Regions from separate parts of the Pantoea sp. SGAir0183 genome, predicted to be linked through region 2. Evidence: predicted binding sites of a transcription regulator. Region 2 holds the regulator's gene; each other region holds the start of a gene.

The links. Region 2 encodes sigma-54, which starts transcription at its own class of promoters, with help from an activator protein. Its sites were predicted from a motif close to GTTGGCACANNTTTCGCTNT; they were not measured.
Region 1: glnK (P-II family nitrogen regulator) is a predicted target of sigma-54. The motif match lies at 6,242-6,261, and genes of this name have one in related genera.
Region 3: C1N59_RS02230 (gamma carbonic anhydrase family protein) is a predicted target of sigma-54. The motif match lies at 2,425-2,444, and genes of this name have one in related genera.

The regions. Positions count from the first base shown of each region.
Region 1 is NZ_CP028053.1:3,263,599-3,271,084, reverse strand. Features, by position in the region: gene C1N59_RS15285 (acyl-CoA thioesterase) at 1-39, shown strand, start outside; gene queC (7-cyano-7-deazaguanine synthase QueC) at 76-771, opposite strand; gene C1N59_RS15275 (PLP-dependent cysteine synthase family protein) at 880-1,914, opposite strand; gene C1N59_RS15270 (Lrp/AsnC family transcriptional regulator) at 2,032-2,493, shown strand; gene C1N59_RS15265 (SmdA family multidrug ABC transporter permease/ATP-binding protein) at 2,518-4,287, shown strand; gene C1N59_RS15260 (SmdB family multidrug efflux ABC transporter permease/ATP-binding protein) at 4,280-6,055, shown strand; gene glnK (P-II family nitrogen regulator) at 6,313-6,651, shown strand; gene amtB (ammonium transporter AmtB) at 6,685-7,486, shown strand, end outside.
Region 2 is NZ_CP028053.1:3,873,870-3,881,355, reverse strand. Features, by position in the region: gene mtgA (monofunctional biosynthetic peptidoglycan transglycosylase) at 164-883, shown strand; gene npr (PTS phosphocarrier protein NPr) at 886-1,158, opposite strand; gene rapZ (RNase adapter RapZ) at 1,155-2,009, opposite strand; gene ptsN (PTS IIA-like nitrogen regulatory protein PtsN) at 2,059-2,538, opposite strand; gene hpf (ribosome hibernation promoting factor) at 2,691-2,978, opposite strand; gene rpoN (RNA polymerase factor sigma-54) at 2,997-4,433, opposite strand; gene lptB (LPS export ABC transporter ATP-binding protein) at 4,482-5,207, opposite strand; gene lptA (lipopolysaccharide ABC transporter substrate-binding protein LptA) at 5,213-5,767, opposite strand; gene lptC (LPS export ABC transporter periplasmic protein LptC) at 5,736-6,317, opposite strand; gene kdsC (3-deoxy-manno-octulosonate-8-phosphatase KdsC) at 6,314-6,880, opposite strand; gene kdsD (arabinose-5-phosphate isomerase KdsD) at 6,894-7,486, opposite strand, start outside.
Region 3 is NZ_CP028053.1:458,425-465,910, forward strand. Features, by position in the region: gene tsaC (L-threonylcarbamoyladenylate synthase type 1 TsaC) at 1-551, shown strand, start outside; gene aroE (shikimate dehydrogenase) at 555-1,373, shown strand; gene C1N59_RS02225 (DUF1488 family protein) at 1,370-1,627, shown strand; gene C1N59_RS02230 (gamma carbonic anhydrase family protein) at 1,582-2,148, opposite strand; rRNA gene C1N59_RS02235 (16S ribosomal RNA) at 2,639-4,180, shown strand; tRNA gene C1N59_RS02240 (tRNA-Glu) at 4,344-4,419, shown strand; rRNA gene C1N59_RS02245 (23S ribosomal RNA) at 4,630-7,486, shown strand, end outside.

The sequences.
Region 1 (7,486 bases), 610 kb from region 2:
CTGCGGCAGCGACTGGAAAGATTAATGAAGCCGGTCTGATTGAGGCGGCGACACGCCATCGTCGCCGCAAAAGTATTATTCCAGACCGGTTTTGGCCTTCATGGCGGCCATAATGCCAGCGCGATCCTGCTGATAGGCCTTCAGGCCATTGGCCCGCAGATGGCAGGCGGCACAGTCGCCGCAACCATCGCCTTTAATGCCGTTGTAGCAGGTGAGGGTGTCTTCGCGGATTAAGGTGAGCTGCTGCCAGTAATCGGCCAGCGCCCAGGTTTCGGCTTTATTAAGCCACATCAGCGGTGTTTCAAAACGAATGTTACGCGCCATGCCCAGGCTGACGGCATGGTTGAGCGCCTTGACAAACTCATCGCGGCAGTCGGGGTAGCCCGAGAAGTCGGTCTCGCAAACGCCTGTGATGACCGCTTCCGCTTCAACCTGATAGGCATAAACTGATGCCAGGGTCAGAAACAGGATATTGCGGCCGGGGACAAAGGTGCTGGGCAGGCCGGTTGCAGTCGGGTCATACGATGGCACCGGGATGCTGTCACGCGTCAGGCTGCTCACCGCCAGCGCATTCAGCATCGTCACATCCAGCACTTTATGAGCACGGGCACCCAGCTTCAGGGCCAGGTCGCGGGCAACGTCAATCTCTTCACGATGACGCTGACCGTAATCAAAGGTCACACAGTGCACTTCATCATAACGTTGCAAAGCCTGAACCAGACAGGTGGTGGAGTCTTGCCCACCGCTAAACACCACAACAGCGCGTTTCATGAGATATCCCAGTTTAAACATTTGCGCTTATGGTAATACCTGAGTGCGCCGCTGAACAGCTGCAGGCGGCGATCACATCAGGTTATATCTGCCTGGCGGGGTGAAATATTATTCCAGTTCGCGCTGCCAGGGCGTGATATCACCAATATGTTGTGCGACCCAGTCAGGCTGGTAGTAAGTGTCAGGATAGCGCTCGCCGCTGTCGCACAGCAGGGTAACCAGTGAACCCTGTTGGTTATTGTCGCGCAGGCGTTTGGCCACCTGCATCATGCCCCAGAAGTTTGTGCCGGTAGACGGGCCCGGTTTACGCCCCAGCAGGGTTTCCAGCTTAAGCATGGCGGCAATCGAGGCTGCATCCGGGACTTTGATCATTTCATCAATAACGTCGGGCATAAACGACGGTTCCACGCGCGGACGTCCAATGCCTTCAATCATGCTGCCGCGCTGACCGGTGAGCAAGGCATCACGGTTTCGCCAGTAGTCGTAAAACACGGAATGCTCCGGATCAACAACCAGCAAACGGGTATCGCATCCCTGATAGCGAATGTAGCGGCCAAGCGTGGCGGAGGTCCCACCGGTTCCCGCACTCATAATCAGCGTATGAGGAACAGGAAAAGGCTCATTCGCCATCTGGCGGAAAATACTCTCGGCAATGTTGTTATTGCCGCGCCAGTCAGTTGCCCGCTCTGCATAGGTGAACTGATCCATGAAGTGGCCATTCAGTTCCCGCGCCAGCCGTTCTGATTCGGCATAAAGCTGACAGGGATCGCTCACAAAATGACACTGTCCACCATAGAACGTGATTTGTTCGATTTTACGTCGGGCCGTACTGGCTGGCATCACGGCGATAAAGGGCAGGCCCAGCAGGCGGGCAAAATACGCCTCTGAGACGGCGGTGCTGCCCGATGACGCTTCAATCACGGGCGTACCCTGTTTGATCCAGCCATTAGCGAGAGCATAAAGAAACAATGACCGCGCCAGACGGTGTTTCAGGCTACCGCTGGGATGCGTACTTTCGTCTTTCAGATAGAACCCGATTCCCGGGAAATCGGGCAATGCAAAGCGGATCAGATGCGTATCCGCAGAGCGTTGAAAGTCAGCATTGATTTCGTTTATCGCGTGGCGTATCCAGCATGAAGACATAAGGGTTATTTCCGACCGGGTGAAAGCCCCCTATTTTAAGGCACGTGCAGGAAAAAGAGCTTGCAGCTTTTGCAGTAAGATCGGCGTAATGGAGAAAAAATTTCTACCGGAGTGCGCATGTTAGATAAAATCGACCTTAAACTGCTGGCGATGCTGCAGCAGGATTGCACAGTTTCGCTCCAGGTACTGGCGGATGCGGTTAACCTCACCACCACGCCCTGCTGGAAGCGCCTGAAAAAGCTGGAAGAAGATGGCTTCATCCGCGCACGCGTTGCCCTACTTGATAATGAAAAACTCGGCCTGTCACTTACCGCCTTTATGTTTGTGAAAACCACCCAGCACAGCAAAGACTGGTATCAGGAATTTGTGTCGGTAGTGCAAAGCATGCCTGAAGTGATGGGCTTCTATCGCATGGCCGGGGAGTATGATTATCTGCTGCGTATTCAGGTTGCCGACATGAAAAGTTATGATGCCTTCTATAAGCGTTTAGTTAATGGTGTAACAGGCCTGATCGATGTGACCTCCAGCTTTGCGATGGAAGAGATCAAATACACTACAGCCCTGCCGGTTGCCCCCTGATTACCTGAGATTGAGAGCTGCCTTGTGCGATTATTCAGCCAGTTAAGTTGGTATTTTATCCGTGAGTGGCGGCGTTATCTGGGCGCCGTCACTTTATTAATCATCATTGCCGTACTGCAACTTTTGCCGCCGTGGGTGGTTGGCGTGGTGGTTGACGGCGTAACGCATCACAGCATGAGCGCCAGCCGCATTATGATGTGGATTGGGGTGATGCTGCTGACTGCCGTCGTGGTTTATCTGCTGCGTTATGTCTGGCGCGTGCTGTTGTTTGGCGCGTCCTATCAACTCGCCGTCGAATTACGCGAGGACTTTTACCGTCAGCTCAGCCGACAGCAGCCCGCCTTTTACCTGCGCCATCGCACCGGCGATCTCATTGCCCGTGCCACGAACGATGTGGATCGCGTGGTTTTTGCTGCCGGGGAAGGCGTGCTCACGCTGGTGGATTCGCTGGTGATGGGATGTGTTGTGCTGATTGCCATGAGTACCCAAATCAGCTGGCAGTTAACGCTGATTTCGCTTATTCCAATGCCGTTTATGGCACTGGTAATTCACCGCTATGGCGAGCAACTCCATAACCGTTTCAAACTGGCTCAGGCCGCCTTTTCCAGCCTGAACGATCAAACGCAGGAGAGCCTGACCAGTATCCGTATGATCAAAGCATTTGGACTTGAGCAGCATCAGTCCCAGCAGTTTGCCGATATTGCACGCGATACCGGCGAAAAAAATCTGCGCGTCGCCCGGGTGGATGCGCGTTTCGATCCCACCATCTATATTGCCATTGGTTTTGCCAACCTGCTGGCGATAGGCGGCGGAAGCTGGCTGGTGTGGCACGGAGACATGACGCTGGGCCAGCTCACCAGCTTTGTAATGTATCTTGGCCTGATGATTTGGCCGATGCTGGCGCTGGCATGGATGTTTAACATCGTTGAACGAGGCAGCGCAGCCTGGAGCCGCATCCGCGCATTATTATCCGAAGCGCCAGTGGTGGAAGACGGTGATCACACCTTGCCTGAGCCAGCGGGAACGCTGCAGGTGGCTATCCGCGAATTTCATTATCCCGCCAGTGCCGGTGCGGTATTAAGCAATGTCACGTTCCAGTTAAAACCGGGCGATATGCTGGGGCTGTGTGGCCCGACCGGCAGTGGTAAAACCACGTTACTGAGTCTGATTCAGCGTCATTTCGACATTCAGCAAGGTGATATTCGCTACCATGCCATCCCGCTGCCGTCGCTGCGTCTGGACAGCTGGCGCAGTCGCCTGGCCGTGGTGAGCCAAACTCCGTTCCTGTTCTCGGACAGTGTGGCCCGCAATATTGCGTTGGGTAAGCCCAACGCTACGCAGGACGAGATTGAGCAGGCGGCGAAAATGGCCTGCGTGCACGAGGATATTCTGCGTCTGCCGCAGGGCTATGAAACCGAGGTGGGCGAGCGCGGCGTCATGCTGTCGGGTGGTCAAAAACAACGTATTTCCATCGCCCGTGCCTTGCTGATGAATGCGGAAATTCTGGTGCTTGATGATGCACTCTCGGCGGTTGATGGTCGCACTGAACACGACATCCTGCATAATCTGCGGCAGTGGGGCAAAGGGCGAACGATCATTATCAGTGCGCATCGTTTGTCGGCGCTGACAGAGGCCAGCGAAATTCTGGTGCTGCAAAAAGGCACGGTGGCACAGCGTGGCGATCATGCCGGGCTGGCGAATATGCCTGGCTGGTATCGCGATATGTACCGTTACCAACAGCTGGAAGCGGCACTGGACGACGCTGAGAGGGAAGAAGAGGTGGCACATGGCTAAATCACAACGTATGTGGCCAACGCTCAAACGCCTGCTCAGTTATGGCAGCCCGTGGCGCAAGTCATTGTCTTTGGCCGTGTTGATGCTGTGGATTGCGGCCGCGGCAGAAGTGACCGGTCCGGTTCTGGTGAGCTATTTTATTGATAATCTGGTCGCAAAGCATCAGATGCCGTGGGGCACGGTGGCGGGACTGGTCGTAAGTTTTATCCTGTTGCAGCTTCTGGCTGCCGCTTTGCATTACTGGCAGGCCTTACTGTTTAACCGGGCCGCCATTGGCGTGGTACAGCGCCTGCGCACCGACGCCATGAATGCGGCACTGCGCCAGCCGCTCGGCGCCTTTGATACGCAGCCGGTCGGGCAAATTATTTCCCGGGTCACGAATGATACCGAAGTTGTTCGGGATCTGTACGTCACGGTGGTGGCAACGGTGCTGCGTAGCGCCGCGCTGGTCGGTGCCATGATGGTGGCGATGTTTAGTCTGGACTGGCGCATGGCGCTGGTGGCGATGTTAATTTTCCCGATGGTGCTCATTGTGATGCTGATTTATCAGCGCTACAGCACGCCGATAGCCCGTCGTGTACGCAGCTACCTGGCAGACATTAATAATGGCTTCAATGAAGTCATCAGCGGAATGAGCGTGATACAACAGTTTCGCCAGCAGGCGCGCTTTGGTGAACGCATGCTGGAGGCCAGCCGTTCACATTATCTGGCGCGCATGGAAACGCTCAGGCTGGATGGTTTCCTGCTACGGCCGCTGCTGAGCCTGTTCTCCGCGCTGATACTCTGCGGATTGCTGTTGCTGTTCAGCTTTTCGGTGCCGGGTGTGTTTGAAGTTGGGGTACTTTACGCCTTTATTACCTATCTGGGGCGCCTCAATGAACCGCTGATCGAACTGACCACCCAGCAGTCGATGCTGCAACAGGCGGTCGTGGCGGGCGAACGTATTTTTGAACTCATGGATGCGCCACAGCAGCATTACGGTCATGACGATCGGCCTCTGCAATCGGGACGCATTACGCTGGAGAACCTGAGCTTTGCCTACCGGGACGATCGTGAGGTGCTGAGTAATATTGATCTCGACGTGCCTTCGCGGGGCTTTGTCGCCCTGGTGGGACATACCGGCAGCGGCAAGAGCACACTGGCAAATTTGCTGATGGGCTATTACCCCGCCACGCGCGGCGAGGTGCGCCTGGACGATCGTCCGCTTAACCAGTATTCCCATGAGGCACTGCGTCGCGGTATCGCGATGGTACAGCAGGATCCGGTGGTGCTGGCCGACACGCTGTTAGCGAATGTACGGCTGGGTCGGGATATCAGTGAAGAGGCGGTCTGGTCGATACTTGAACAGGTACAGCTGGCCCCGCTGGCGCGCGCCTTGCCTGACGGTATCCATACCCGACTGGGAGAGCAGGGTAATAATCTCTCGGTAGGGCAGAAACAGTTACTGGCCCTGGCTCGGGTGCTGGTGCAACTGCCGCAGATTTTAATACTGGATGAAGCTACCGCGAATATTGACTCCGGCACGGAGCAGGCGATCCAACACACGCTGCGCACCTTACGTCAATATACGACCCTGGTAGTGATTGCTCACCGCCTTTCCACTATCACCGAGGCCGATACGATTCTGGTTTTGCACCGTGGCCGCGTTGTCGAGCAGGGGAATCATCAGCAGCTGCTGGCCTTGCAGGGCCGTTACTGGCAAATGTACCAGCTGCAGCAGGCAGGTGATCGGCTCGAATCGGATGAGGTGCTGACCAGTGCCGGATGATCTGCACCTTTTTTGCGCATTTTTTCCTTGTTGACCCGTTTGGATGCACGTCTTTGTGCTTAACAGCACCAAAAGCGTGCATCCGCTTCGCTTAGCCATCCCATCACTGCGTCCTGCTTATTTATTCTGCGTTTCCTAACCCTGATTCTATCGCAGCCTGGAAAGTGATTGTGCCCATTAATTATATCTGGCACAGGCTTTGCTTAACTCTCTCCGTGTCCATGAGACCGACCTATTTTAATCCTTAAGGAGAGGCTATGAAGCTGGTTACCGTTGTGATTAAGCCGTTCAAGCTGGAAGATGTGCGAGAAGCATTGTCTTCAATTGGTATTCAGGGACTGACCGTCTCCGAAGTTAAAGGTTTTGGGCGTCAGAAAGGACATGCTGAACTCTATCGCGGGGCGGAATACAGCGTAAATTTTCTGCCGAAAGTAAAAATTGATATCGCCATTGCCGATGACCAACTGGACGAAGTAGTGGACGTAATCAGTAAAGCGGCTTACACCGGAAAAATTGGCGACGGCAAGATTTTCGTTGCTGAACTGCAGCGCGTGATTCGCATACGTACCGGCGAAACCGACGAAGCCGCACTGTAAACAAGACTCAGTAATGTGATGGGATGGAAAAAAATGAATAAAATGCTGACCAAGTTGGGCCTGACCAGCCTGGCACTGTTACCGTCGCTGGCGATGGCGGCACCTGCCGTAGCGGACAAAGCCGACAACGCCTTTATGATGATTTGCACCGCACTGGTGCTGTTTATGTCAATTCCTGGGATTGCACTGTTTTACGGCGGCCTGATCCGCAGTAAAAACGTGCTGTCGATGCTCACACAGGTTGCGGTGACCTTCTCGCTGGTGTGTGTGCTGTGGGTGGTTTATGGCTACTCACTGGCCTTCAGCGAAGGCAATGCCTTCTTTGGCAGCTTCAACTGGGCCATGCTGAAAAACATTGCACTGACCGCCGTCATGGGCACCTTTTATCAATATATTCACGTCGCGTTCCAGGCATCCTTTGCCTGTATCACGGTCGGTCTGGTCGTCGGTGCGCTGGCGGAACGTATCCGTTTCTCCGCGGTGCTGATTTTTGTCGGTGTCTGGCTGACCCTGGCTTATCTTCCCATTGCGCATATGGTCTGGGCGGGCGGCTTACTGGCTCAGGATGGCGCACTGGACTTCGCGGGCGGCACGGTGGTGCACATTAACGCTGCGGTAGCCGGTCTGGTTGGTGCTTACCTGGTGGGCAAACGTGCCGGTTTTGGCAAAGAAGCATTCAAACCACACAACCTGCCGATGGTGTTCACCGGTACTGCGATTCTGTATGTTGGCTGGTTTGGTTTTAACGCCGGTTCAGCTTCCGCTGCGAATGAAATTGCTGCTCTGGCCTTCCTGAATACCGTGGTTGCGACGGCGGGTGCGGTGCTGGCCTGGA
Region 2 (7,486 bases):
TTATTGAACTCATTCATACTATTGTTGCATCGCAGATGCATTTTCTTTGCCATATCATAAAGGTTACAGGCCCGGACGGCGAATTTTTCAGGAACGCTTTTTATCATCAGGGGTGATTACACCTGAAATTAATTAAAAAACGACATAATGATGAGACGATTGTATGAGTAAGCATAAAGGGAAGCTTTGGCAGGGTGTAAAGCGCATTGTGCTGCGCATTCTGCTGATTTGGGCAGGGCTGTGGCTGGCAGGTATTTTACTTTTTTCCTTTCTCCCGGTGCCTTTCTCTGCCGTGATGGCTGAACGCCAAATCGGTGCCTGGTTGCGTGGCGATTTCAGCTATGTCTCACATTCGGATTGGGTGGGGACACAGGCGATGTCGCCCTGGATAAGGCTGGCCGTTATCGCGTCGGAAGATCAAAACTTTCCTCACCACTGGGGCTTTGATGTGGCAGCCATTCAGTCTGTACTGGACAGCGATGATAACCGGATGCGCGGTGCGTCAACGCTGTCACAGCAAACGGCTAAAAATCTGTTTTTGTGGGATGGACGTAGCTGGGTGCGTAAAGGACTGGAAGCGGGTCTGACGGTCGGCCTGGAAACCGTTTGGACTAAACGCCGGATCTTAACGGTTTATCTGAATATCGCGGAGTTTGGTAAAGGGACCTTTGGTGTTGAGGCGGCGTCCCGGCGTTTTTTCAATAAGCCTGCCAGTCGTTTAACCATGTCAGAAGCGGCGTTACTGGCGGCCGTTTTACCTAATCCGCTGCGCTTTCGTGCCGACGCGCCGTCAGGCTATGTGCGCCAGCGCCAGCAATGGATACTCCGACAGATGCGCCAACTGGGAGGAGAGGGCTTCCTGCAGCGCAATCATCTGGACTGATGTTACTCTTCGTCGAAGCCGGCTTCGAAGAGTTCAATGACGGCGGCCAGCGCGTCAGTTTCCTGGGGGCCGCTGGCTTCGATCTCAATATGGCCGCCCTTGGCGGAATCCAGCATCAGCAACGCGATAACGCTGCTGGCTTCGGCTTCTGTGCCGGCCTCGTTGCGTAACAGCACTTCGGCATCGAAACTTTGCACCAGTTCAAACAGCTTCATGGCGGGGCGTGCATGCATGCCCAGCTTGTTTCTGATTTCCACGGTTTGCTTAACGGTCATGATTTACGTTTTTCCAGTGTGCGATGACGGGACTGTACATTTTTACCCCGCGAGCGGAAATAATCAGCGAGCTGTTCAGCAATATACACCGAGCGGTGTTTGCCACCGGTGCAACCAATCGCCACGGTGAGATAGCTGCGGTTGTTCGTTTCCAGCATGGGCAGCCAGAGTTCCAGATAACTGCGCGTCTGATAAATGAAGTTATGGACTTCGGTATGACGATCCAGAAAAGCCGCGACGGGACGATCCAGCCCCGTCATCGGGCGCAGTTTGGGATCCCAGTGTGGATTGGGCAGGAAACGCACGTCAAAGACGTAGTCCGCATCAATGGGAATACCATGTTTGAAGCCAAACGACTCAAACACCATAGTCAGCTCCCGCTCGCGTTTACCCAGTAAGCGGGTACGCAACATCTCAGCCAGTTCATGCACCGACATCTCTGACGTATCAATGATCAAATCGGCACGCGAGCGCAGCGGCTCGAGCAGGTCACTCTCTTCATCAATCGCGCTTTCCAGCGACAGATTTTTGCTGGACAGGGGATGGAGGCGACGCGTATCACTGTAACGGCGGATCAGCGTATTGCGGTCGGCATCAAGAAACAGCAACTGGGGCGAGAATCCGGAAGGCAGATTATTGAGCGCGGTTTCAAAAATTTCAGGCGACTCAGGCATGTTACGCACATCGATACTCACCGCCGCTGAGATATTGCGCTCAACCAGTGATTCTGCCAGCTGAGGCAACAACACGACCGGCAGGTTATCCACGCAGTAAAAACCCATGTCTTCCAGCGCGCGCAGCGCCACTGATTTTCCTGAGCCTGACCGACCGCTGACGATCATCAGCACCATGACCTTCTCTCCCGTTTTAAAGCCGGCTCACGCCGGTAAATCACGCGCTTTATTGCTCTGTTTGTTCTTCGGTAATGATGGCATACAGCTCTTCATCGCTCTGCGCAGCACGCAGACGGCGGCAAACCGTTTTATCCGCCAGCCGTTTGGCGACTAACGACAGTGTATGTAAGTGAGTTTTACACTGGTCAGCGGGCACGAGGAGCGCAAAAAGGAGATCGACAGGCTGATTATCCACGGCATCAAATGCGATGGGTTGCTCAAGGCTGATAAAGACGCCGACGGCACGTAACGTATCCTCCTCCAGCTTGCCATGCGGGATGGCAATACCGTTGCCAATACCGGTACTTCCCATGCGCTCGCGGGTCAGTATCGCTTCAAACAGCGTTTGATGCGGCAGGTTGAGCTGCTTAGCGGCCAGTTCACTGATAATTTCCAGCGCCCGTTTTTTGCTTTGGCAGTGTACGCTGCTGCGGGTGCAGTCTGGCGAAAGCACTGTGCTCAGTTCCAGTGTTAAATCATTGTTCATTTTCGTTTCACTTGCGAGTTCACTTAGCCAGTAAACCGGTACGCGGTAATCACGTAGCGGAATCATGGCGCTGGCACAGATGACAAAACGGGGCGGTTAATCCGCCCCATCCTTTCAGCTCTGCGCGCCCGGCGCGCCTGCCAGCGTGAAGGTTAGTGTTTTTTTAACTTGTCTTTATATTTGGTCAGTTGACGGGCCAGCTTGTCAATCAGCCCGTCAATTGCCGCATACATATCTTCCGCTTCCGATGTGGCGTGCAGCTCGCCCCCGTTAACGTGCAATGTGGCATCAGCAACCTGTGTCACCTTCTCAACGTTCAGGACAACATATACCTGGTTGATATGATCAAAGTAGTGTTCCAGTTTGGCAAATTTCGCTGTGACGAATTCACGCAGTGGCTCGGTGATTTCAACATTTTGCCCGGTAAGGTTCAGCTGCATAGGTCTTCCTTCTCTCTGTTAAACCAACTGCTTACGTTGGTTTGAAGGCGGTATGGACAAAGACTCTCGATATTTTGCAACGGTACGACGTGCCACTATGATCCCTTGATCAGATAACATGGAGGTCAGTTTACTGTCACTCAAGGGCTTAGCGGGATTTTCCGCCGAGATTAATTTTTTTACCAGTGCCCGTATCGCAGTAGATGAGGCTTCGCCTCCTCCTTCAGTATTAACATGACTGGAGAAAAAATACTTCAGTTCAAAAATGCCACGCGGGCTGTGAAGATATTTTTGCGTGGTGACGCGGGAAATCGTGGATTCATGCATATCCACCGCCTGGGCAATATCGGCCAGCACCATCGGACGCATAAACTCTTCGCCCTGCTCAAAAAAGGCCTGTTGCTGTTCAACAATGCAGCGTGAGACTTTTAACAGCGTCTCATTGCGGCTTTCCAGACTTTTGATCAGCCAGCGCGCCTCCTGCAAATTACTGCGGATAAACTGACTGTCACTGTCATTACGCGCAGCACCGCCCATGGCGGCATAGTGCTGGTTGATTTTAAGCCGCGGCAGACTGTCGGTATTGAGTTCCACCGTCCAGCGCGTCGCAACTTTACGGACCAGCACATCAGGAATAACGTATTCAGGTTCGCCAGTATTGATCGACTGGCCCGGACGTGGATCGAGCGACTGAATCAGCAGCATTGCCTCTTTCAGTACGTCTTCTTTTAAACGCGTGACGCGCATCAGGCTGCGGAAATCATGGTTGGCCAGCAGATCCAGATGATGGCTGACGATCAGGCGGGCTTCAGAGAGCGTTGGCGTTTCAGGCGCATACTGCGACAACTGTACCAGCAGGCAATCACGCAAATCACGTGCACCTACGCCGATCGGATCAAAATGTTGAATGCGCTTTAAAACGGCCTCAACTTCGTCCATTTCCAGCTCATCGTCGCCGATACTGTCGAGAATGTCTTCAAGCGAAACGGTAAGATAACCCGTATCGTCAATGGCATCGACGATGGACGTCGCGATCGCCCGATCGGTATCGCTAAACGGCGTCAGCTCAACCTGCCACATCAGATAATCTTGCAGCGACTGGGTGGTTTCGCCCTGGTAGATGGGCAGTTCGTCATCCTGATAGTCCGTACCGGTTCCTGATGGCGTTCCCGCGGTATAGATTTCATCCCAGGTCGCGTCGAGCGGCAGCTCTTCGGGCATATCCTTTTGTTCCAGCGCTTCACGCGTATCAAGTCCCGCTTCGCCTTCCTGATACTCTTTTGCGTCTATTTCTTCATGCTGTTCAGTCTGTTCAAGCAGGGGATTACTTTCCAGGGCCAGCTGTAGCTCTTGCTGAAGTTCAAGCGTAGAAAGCTGCAACAGACGTATCGCCTGTTGCAGTTGTGGGGTCATCGCCAGTTGCTGGCTGAGCCGGAGTTGTAAACCTTGCTTCATAGACAGGATGAATATTCCCGGGTAACCATCAGTATTAACGACACCTTATCAGAGTCTGAACTCTTCACCCAAATAAACACGTTTAACCTGCTCATCTGCAAGGACTTCATTCGGCGTACCGTGAGCAATCAGGTTGCCCTGGCTGACAATATAGGCCCGTTCACAGACCGCCAGCGTTTCACGCACGTTGTGGTCAGTGATTAACACGCCAAGCCCACTGTCGCGCAGATGTTCAATAATCTTTTTGATATCAATAACGGAAATCGGGTCAACACCGGCAAAAGGCTCATCCAGCAGAATGAATTTGGGATTTGCGGCCAGCGCACGGGCAATTTCCACACGGCGACGTTCACCGCCCGACAGTGACTGTCCCATATTGTCGCGCAGATGTGCAATATGGAACTCATCCATGAGCTCATTCGCCCGATCCTGTCGCTGTTCTTCGGTTAAATCATCACGAATTTGCAGCACGGCCATCAGGTTGTCGTAAACGCTCAGACGCCGGAAGATTGACGCTTCCTGGGGCAGGTAGCCGATACCGCGACGCGCACGCGCGTGGAGCGGCAGAATACTGATGTCTTCATCGTCGATGACAATGCGGCCCGCATCGCGCGGAACAATCCCGACCACCATATAGAAGGTGGTGGTTTTACCGGCACCGTTTGGGCCGAGCAGGCCGACGATTTCACCGGATTTTACCTGCAGACTGACGTCTTCAACCACGCGACGGCCTTTGTACGCCTTCGCCAGGTTCTCTGCGATTAATGTGGCCATAGTGATCAGTTACTCTTTTTTTCGCTATTGGTTGACGCGGGCTTGTCCTGCAACTGCGACGGCACCAGAACTGTGGTTACGCGCTTGCTCTGGCCCTGGCTGTAAGCCTGCATTTTTTGCTCTTTGACCAGGTAAGTAATGCGGTCGCCTTTAATATTGCTGTCCAACTGCTCAATGTACGCATTGCCCGTCAGCTCAACAAAGTCATTAGCAAGCTCGTAATGCAGTTTGGACGCGTGTCCCTGTACCGGTTTACCGTTGTCCTGCATCTGATAGAAGGTCGCCGGATTGCCGTAGGCATCAACGATAGTTTTTTTGCTGTCGCCGCCCGGACGGGTCACCACGACTTTATCTGCCGTAATCTTGATCGACCCCTGAGTTACGACCACATTACCGGTAAAGGTCGCGACGTTGCCTTGCAGGTCCAGCGACTGATTTTCAGAGTCGATATTAACGGGTTTGTCCGAGTCACCGGTCAGCGCCAGCGCCGGCAGGCTGGCTGCAAGCAGCAGGCTGGCCAGTAAAAACTTAATGCTGTTTTTGTTCATTTTGAATTTCATAAGAGGTTTTGACCTTTTCGAGTAACTCGGCTTGCTTTGTCCGTAAATTTCCACGCATTTTCATGCCGGTAGAGTTAAAACTGCGGCCATATAACGTCACCTGATCGTCCGAGGCGACGTCCTGAGTGACAAGATTGACCTGAGCGTTATCCGTTTTGATGCGCTCCAGTTCAGAATCTGGCGCCAGCGCATTCAGCTCAACATGACCATATAAATACAGCATACGATCTTTAGTGAGCTTTGCTTTATCTGAACGTACCGTCCAGGTCGGCATTTTATTCTCGTCGTAGGTTGTCATGACCGGATTATCAAACCAGCTGGTTCCCGTATTTTCGAAATACGTAACTTTGTCCGAGATCAGCTTATAAGCCAGGCCACCCTGAGGGTTGTAAACTACGGTATGCGAATTGGCACTGGTGTAGGTTGGCGTTTGATCATTATTCATTACCGGTGCGCCATCGTCGCTGTCCCGGTTAGTGAAATTCCAGCCAATGAGCACCAGCGCAATCAAGGCCAGCCCCAACGTTATCCAACGCCTGCTTTTACTCATACTGATTGCCCTTTGGCATCCTCAAATTTATTTTGCGCCATCAAAATGAGATCGCACAGTTCACGCACTGCGCCGCGCCCACCGGCGATACGTGTGACGTAACGCGCTCGCGCTAACAGCAGCGGGTGCGCATCGGCCACCGCTACGCTGAGCCCTACTTTTGCCATAACTGGCCAGTCGATCAGATCGTCACCAATATAAGCCACCTGCTCGTCAGAGAGCGACAGTGTATCCAGAAGTTCGCGATAGGCCAAAAGCTTATCTGATTGCCCCTGATAAAGATGGCGAATCCCCAGCGTTTTGCAGCGGTCTTCCAGTAACCGGGCGGTGCGGCCGGTAATAATAGCCACTTCAATGTCCGAGGTCAGCAGGCAACGAATGCCGTAACCGTCGCGCACATTAAAGGTTTTCAGTTCTTCTCCACTGTTACCCATGTAGATCAGGCCATCAGACATCACGCCGTCCACATCGCAAATCAGCAGGCGAATGTGCCCGGCACGGGCCATAATGTCGGCACTGACCGGGCCGTAACATGTTTCTATAGTGGCAATCTCAGACTGCATTGTGTCTTCCTGTTTACACTACGCCTGCGCGCAGCATGTCATGCATATGTACCACACCCAGCAGATGGTCGTCATCGGCTACCAGCAGGGAGGTAATGTTTTTGGTTTGCATTAAATTCAGTGCATCGACGGCCAGCACGTTCGGACGTACGCGGATGCCGCCACGCGTCATGACTTCTGCAATGGTCGCTTTTTGAAAATCGATGCCCATATCAAAGATGCGGCGCAGGTCACCATCAGTAAAAACGCCTTCAATCTTCATCAAATCGTCAACAATCACTGTCAGGCCCAGATTTTTACGGGTTATCTCCAGCAACGCATCTCGCAATGATGCATCCCGCGTGACGTGCGGTAACTCATCACCGCTGTGCATGATGTCGCTCACGTGCAGCAGCAGTTTACGGCCCAGCGCACCGCCCGGATGCGACAGCGCGAAATCTTCAGGCGTGAAGCCGCGTGCCTCCAGCAGGGAGACCGCCAGTGCATCGCCCATCACCAGAGCTGCGGTGGTACTGGTCGTGGGGGCCAGTCCCATCGGACAGGCTTCCTGCGGCACCTTGACGCAAAGATGGATATCTGCCGCCCGGGCCATGGCGCTTTCAGGTC
Region 3 (7,486 bases), 950 kb from region 2:
GCTCATTGCAGGATTGTGTAAGCCATCTTAACCAGCATGCTGTGATTGCCTATCCCACCGAAGCGGTATTCGGCTTAGGCTGTGATCCCGATAATGAATCTGCGGTCATGGCACTGCTGGCATTAAAAAAACGGCCAGTAGAGAAAGGCTTGATCCTGATAGCTGCCGACTATGATCAGCTTAAACCTTACGTATCAGATGAGGCCTTAACCACGGAGCAGCGTGAACGTATGTTTGCCTGTTGGCCAGGCCCGGTCACCTTTGTCGTGCCTGCTTCTCCGGTTACCCCGCGCTGGTTAACCGGGCAATTTGATTCACTGGCCATCCGCGTTAGCGATCATCCGGATGTTCAGGCGCTGTGCCGGGCGTTTGGAAAACCTTTGGTATCGACCAGCGCTAATCTTTCCGGTCAGCCACCGTGCCGTTCAGTCGAAGAGGTCAAATTGCAGTTTGGCACCGCGTTTCCTGTATTGAATGGAAAGACAGGAGGAAGGCTCAATCCTTCTGAGATTCGCGATGTCATCAGCGGCAATTTGATACGCCAGGGTTAATATATGGCAAATTTTGCAGTTTTTGGTCATCCCATTAGTCACAGCAAATCGCCGCACATTCATCAGGCGTTTGCGCGACAGACAGGAATCTCTCTTCAGTATGATCGTATTGATGCGCCTGTTGATGCTTTTCCTGAGACTCTCCGCACTTTTTTCCACGACGGCGGGGCGGGTGCGAACATTACGCTGCCTTTTAAACAGCAGGCGTGGGCATTTGCCGACCAGTTGACCGAGCGCGCTGCGCTGTCAGGGGCTGTGAACACGCTAAAGCTGTGTGATGATGGCCAAATTCTTGGCGACAATACGGATGGTATTGGGCTGCTCAGCGATCTTCAGCGCCTTGGGATGATTAAGCCCGACAGCCATCTTCTGCTGGTGGGGGCAGGTGGGGCCGCTCGGGGCGTCATTCTCCCTCTGCTTTCAATGGGAGCAACGATCACGGTCGTGAACCGAACGGCGTTGAATGCGCAGACTCTGGCCGCAGAGTTTGCCCATCGCGGAGCGATTAATGCGTGCTCGTTTGACGCGCTTGTGGATAGACATTTCGACCTTGTCATTAATGCCACATCAAGTGGTATTCAGGGAGAAGTACCGCCGTTGCCGCCTTCATTAGTTCATGCTGAGCTACGTTGCTACGATATGTTCTATCAGAGTGGTTTAACGCCTTTCCTGCGCTGGTGTCAGCAGCACGGTTCATCTCATCTTGCTGACGGGCTGGGGATGCTGGTGGGTCAGGCCGCGCATGCCTTTCATCTATGGCACGGGGTGATGCCCGAAATCGCACCGGTCATCGCCTCATTAAAAGCCGGGATGCAGTCATGAACCAGGCGATACAGTTTCCTGATCGGGAAAGCCTGAATACAGAATTAAGGGCCGTTTGTTTCCCTGTTCTGGTAAACGGGATGGGCTTAACCTGCGCTATCAGTGTTGAGGCGCTTAATGAACAGTTCGGTGAGGGAGAAGCGATGACGCTGTTTCGCCATCATCGCTGGGATTTGGAAGATCAGGCCGAAGACTGCATTCGAAACGATCAGGTCGATAATGAAGGATGGGTCTGGCTGTCTCCGGCCAGATAGTCGTTCTTCCAGTTAACATAGTTGCTGGCTGAGTAAAGTAGACCTTCAATTTCTTTTTCATTCAGCGGCCGGATTTGTTTGACCGGGCTCCCGACATACAGATAGCCACTTTCCAGTCGTTTGCCGGGGGGAACCAGGCTCCCGGCACCAATCATAACGTCGTCTTCAACAATGACGCCATCCAGTACGATTGAGCCCATTCCAACCAGTACGCGATTGCCTATCGTGCAGCCATGCAGCATCGCTTTATGCCCAACCGTTACGTCTTCCCCAATTATCAGAGGAAAACCGGCGGGGTTGGCCTCTGATTTATGCGTGACATGCAGGACGCTGCCATCCTGAATATTGGTTCGGGCACCAATATGCACCTGGTTCACATCGCCACGAATAGCGACTAAAGGCCAGATACCTACATCATCTTCCATAATGACGTCACCCGCTACCACGCTGGTGGGATCAACCATGACGCGCAGACCCAATTTTGGGAAAAGATGTTTGTAAGGGCGTAACGCTACAGTCATTTTGTTCTCCTTTTACTGAGTTTACTGGCAGCCTGATGCGATTCTGACCAACTGGCAAGGGGATTTTGTGCCGGATCGTTGGTGATCTAATCAATATGAATGTTTTCTCGGCAGTCAGTAAAAAGATCCAAAAAAAGGGTTGTGCAATTCATTCGGATCCCTATAATGCGCCTCCATCGACACGGCACAACGGCTTACGGAAGGCGGTGTTGAGAGGGTCAGGCAACTGAGCCGCCGGAGAAAAACTTCTGAAAAAGAAGTTGACTCTGAAGGAGGAAAGCGTAATATACGCCACCTCGCAACAGACGGTTAACCCGCTGGTTGCACTGCTCTTTAACAATTTATCAGACAATCTGTGTGGGCACTCGCAGGATTGATATCCGCGTCTCCGGACGCAAAAAATATCAAGTCTTAAGAGTGAACACGTATTGAAATTCATTACGACGTTTTCCTTGAGCATCGCTGCACTGGTTGCAGCAAATCAAACTTTAAATTGAAGAGTTTGATCATGGCTCAGATTGAACGCTGGCGGCAGGCCTAACACATGCAAGTCGGACGGTAGCACAGAGGAGCTTGCTCCTCGGGTGACGAGTGGCGGACGGGTGAGTAATGTCTGGGAAACTGCCCGATGGAGGGGGATAACTACTGGAAACGGTAGCTAATACCGCATAACGTCGCAAGACCAAAGTGGGGGACCTCCGGGCCTCACACCATCGGATGTGCCCAGATGGGATTAGCTTGTAGGCGGGGTAACGGCCCACCTAGGCGACGATCCCTAGCTGGTCTGAGAGGATGACCAGCCACACTGGAACTGAGACACGGTCCAGACTCCTACGGGAGGCAGCAGTGGGGAATATTGCACAATGGGCGCAAGCCTGATGCAGCCATGCCGCGTGTATGAAGAAGGCCTTCGGGTTGTAAAGTACTTTCAGCGGGGAGGAAGGTGTTGAGGTTAATAACCTCAGCAATTGACGTTACCCGCAGAAGAAGCACCGGCTAACTCCGTGCCAGCAGCCGCGGTAATACGGAGGGTGCAAGCGTTAATCGGAATTACTGGGCGTAAAGCGCACGCAGGCGGTCTGTTAAGTCAGATGTGAAATCCCCGGGCTTAACCTGGGAACTGCATTTGAAACTGGCAGGCTTGAGTCTCGTAGAGGGGGGTAGAATTCCAGGTGTAGCGGTGAAATGCGTAGAGATCTGGAGGAATACCGGTGGCGAAGGCGGCCCCCTGGACGAAGACTGACGCTCAGGTGCGAAAGCGTGGGGAGCAAACAGGATTAGATACCCTGGTAGTCCACGCCGTAAACGATGTCGACTTGGAGGTTGTTCCCTTGAGGAGTGGCTTCCGGAGCTAACGCGTTAAGTCGACCGCCTGGGGAGTACGGCCGCAAGGTTAAAACTCAAATGAATTGACGGGGGCCCGCACAAGCGGTGGAGCATGTGGTTTAATTCGATGCAACGCGAAGAACCTTACCTACTCTTGACATCCAGCGAACTTTCCAGAGATGGATTGGTGCCTTCGGGAACGCTGAGACAGGTGCTGCATGGCTGTCGTCAGCTCGTGTTGTGAAATGTTGGGTTAAGTCCCGCAACGAGCGCAACCCTTATCCTTTGTTGCCAGCGATTCGGTCGGGAACTCAAAGGAGACTGCCGGTGATAAACCGGAGGAAGGTGGGGATGACGTCAAGTCATCATGGCCCTTACGAGTAGGGCTACACACGTGCTACAATGGCGCATACAAAGAGAAGCGACCTCGCGAGAGCAAGCGGACCTCATAAAGTGCGTCGTAGTCCGGATCGGAGTCTGCAACTCGACTCCGTGAAGTCGGAATCGCTAGTAATCGTGGATCAGAATGCCACGGTGAATACGTTCCCGGGCCTTGTACACACCGCCCGTCACACCATGGGAGTGGGTTGCAAAAGAAGTAGGTAGCTTAACCTTCGGGAGGGCGCTTACCACTTTGTGATTCATGACTGGGGTGAAGTCGTAACAAGGTAACCGTAGGGGAACCTGCGGTTGGATCACCTCCTTACCTGAAGATACCTTCGTGCGCAGTGCTCACACAGATTGTCTGATAGAAAAGTAATGAGCAAAGCGTCTACGCGTTGGGGTGCGGTAACAATAACTATTGTCGCCTGATTATCTAATCTCACCTTCACGTGAAATAACCCGTGTCTGTTGCACAAGGATTTCACGTCCCCTTCGTCTAGAGGCCCAGGACATCGCCCTTTCACGGCGGTAACAGGGGTTCGAATCCCCTAGGGGACGCCACTTGCTTGGTGACAGGTGAAAGGTGTTGCCGATATATCTTAAAGACGACTTGCGAGTCGTGTTTAAGATATTGCTCTTTAACAATCCGGAACAAGCTGAAAATTTGAAACGACGCACGTCGTGTTCCTCCGTAATAAGGAACACAGCACGATGCGTTCGGGTCTCTCAAAAGCTCATAACACGCAAGCGCAAAACGCCTGTGGGTTGTGAGGTTAAGCGACCAAGCGTACACGGTGGATGCCCTGGCAGTCAGAGGCGATGAAGGGCGTGCTAATCTGCGATAAGCGCCGGTAAGGTGATATGAACCGCTACAACCGGCGATACCCGAATGGGGAAACCCAGTGTGACTCGTCACACTATCATGCAGTGAATCCATAGCGGCATGAGGCGAACCGGGGGAACTGAAACATCTAAGTACCCCGAGGAAAAGAAATCAACCGAGATTCCCCCAGTAGCGGCGAGCGAACGGGGAGGAGCCCAGAACCTGCATCAGCTTGTGCATCAGTGGAAGCGTCTGGAAAGTCGCAGGGTACAGGGTGATACTCCCGTACACAAAGGTGCACAGGCTGTGAGTTCGATGAGTAAGGCGGGACACGTGGTATCCTGTCTGAATATGGGGGGACCATCCTCCAAGGCTAAATACTCCTGACTGACCGATAGTGAACCAGTACCGTGAGGGAAAGGCGAAAAGAACCCCGGCGAGGGGAGTGAAACAGAACCTGAAACCGTGTACGTACAAGCAGTGGGAGCACCTTCGTGGTGTGACTGCGTACCTTTTGTATAATGGGTCAGCGACTTATATTCTGTAGCAAGGTTAACCGTATAGGGGAGCCGCAGGGAAACCGAGTCTTAACTGGGCGTTAAGTTGCAGGGTATAGACCCGAAACCCGGTGATCTAGCCATGGGCAGGTTGAAGGTTGGGTAACACTAACTGGAGGACCGAACCGACTAATGTTGAAAAATTAGCGGATGACCTGTGGCTGGGGGTGAAAGGCCAATCAAACCGGGAGATAGCTGGTTCTCCCCGAAAGCTATTTAGGTAGCGCCTCGTGAACTCATCTCCGGGGTAGAGCACTGTTTCGGCTAGGGGGCCATCCCGGCTTACCAACCCGATGCAAACTGCGAATACCGGAGAATGTTATCACGGGAGACACACGGCGGGTGCTAACGTCCGTCGTGAAGAGGGAAACAACCCAGACCGCCAGCTAAGGTCCCAAAGTCATGGTTAAGTGGGAAACGATGTGGGAAGGCACAGACAGCCAGGATGTTGGCTTAGAAGCAGCCATCATTTAAAGAAAGCGTAATAGCTCACTGGTCGAGTCGGCCTGCGCGGAAGATGTAACGGGGCTAAACCATGCACCGAAGCTGCGGCAGCGACGCGTAAGCGTTGCTGGGTAGGGGAGCGTTCTGTAAGCCGCTGAAGGTGTGCTGTGAGGCATGCTGGAGGTATCAGAAGTGCGAATGCTGACATAAGTAACGATAAACAAGGTGAAAAACCTTGTCGCCGGAAGACCAAGGGTTCCTGTTCAACGTTAATCGGAGCAGGGTGAGTCGACCCCTAAGGCGAGGCCGAAAGGCGTAGTCGATGGGAAACAGGTTAATATTCCTGTACTTGGTGTTACTGCGAAGGGGGGACGGAGAAGGCTATATCGGCCGGGCGACGGTTGTCCCGGTTTAAGCGTGTAGGTGTGTGCGCCAGGCAAATCCGGTGCACTTTACACTGAGGCGTGACGACGAGGCACTACGGTGCTGAAGTGATAAATGCCCTGCTTCCAGGAAAAGCCTCTAAGCATCAGGTAACACGAAATCGTACCCCAAACCGACACAGGTGGTCAGGTAGAGAATACCCAGGCGCTTGAGAGAACTCGGGTGAAGGAACTAGGCAAAATGGTGCCGTAACTTCGGGAGAAGGCACGCTGGCGCGTAGGTGAGGGGACTTGCTCCCGGAGCCGAGGCCAGTCGAAGATACCAGCTGGCTGCAACTGTTTATTAAAAACACAGCACTGTGCAAACACGAAAGTGGACGTATACGGTGTGACGCCTGCCCGGTGCCGGAAGGTTAATTGATGGGGTTATCCGCAAGGAGAAGCTCTTGATCGAAGCCCCGGTAAACGGCGGCCGTAACTATAACGGTCCTAAGGTAGCGAAATTCCTTGTCGGGTAAGTTCCGACCTGCACGAATGGCGTAATGATGGCCAGGCTGTCTCCACCCGAGACTCAGTGAAATTGAAATCGCTGTGAAGATGCAGTGTACCCGCGGCAAGACGGAAAGACCCCGTGAACCTTTACTACAGCTTGACACTGAACACTGAGCCTTGATGTGTAGGATAGGTGGGAGGCTTTGAAGCGTGGACGCCAGTCTGCGTGGAGCCGTCCTTGAAATACCACCCTTTAATGTTTGGTGTTCTAACGTGGGCCCGTGATCCGGGCTGCGGACAGTGTCTGGTGGGTAGTTTGACTGGGGCGGTCTCCTCCCAAAGCGTAACGGAGGAGCACGAAGGTTGGCTAATCCTGGTCGGACATCAGGAGGTTAGTGCAATGGCATAAGCCAGCTTGACTGCGAGAGTGACGGCTCGAGCAGGTGCGAAAGCAGGTCATAGTGATCCGGTGGTTCTGAATGGAAGGGCCATCGCTCAACGGATAAAAGGTACTCCGGGGATAACAGGCTGATACCGCCCAAGAGTTCATATCGACGGCGGTGTTTGGCACCTCGATGTCGGCTCATCACATCCTGGGGCTGAAGTAGGTCCCAAGGGTACGGCTGTTCGCCGTTTAAAGTGGTACGCGAGCTGGGTTTAGAACGTCGTGAGACAGTTCGGTCCCTATCTGCCGTGGGCGCTGGAGAATTGAGGGGGGTTGCTCCTAGTACGAGAGGACCGGAGTGAACGCACCGCTGGTGTCCGGGTTGTCACGCCAGTGGCATTGCCCGGTAGCTAAGTGCGGAAAAGATAAGTGCTGAAAGCATCTAAGCACGAAACTTGCCCCGAGATGAGTTCTCCCTGAGGCTTCGGGCCTCCTGAAGGGACGTTGAAGACGACGACGTTGATAGGCCGGGTGTGTAAGCGCA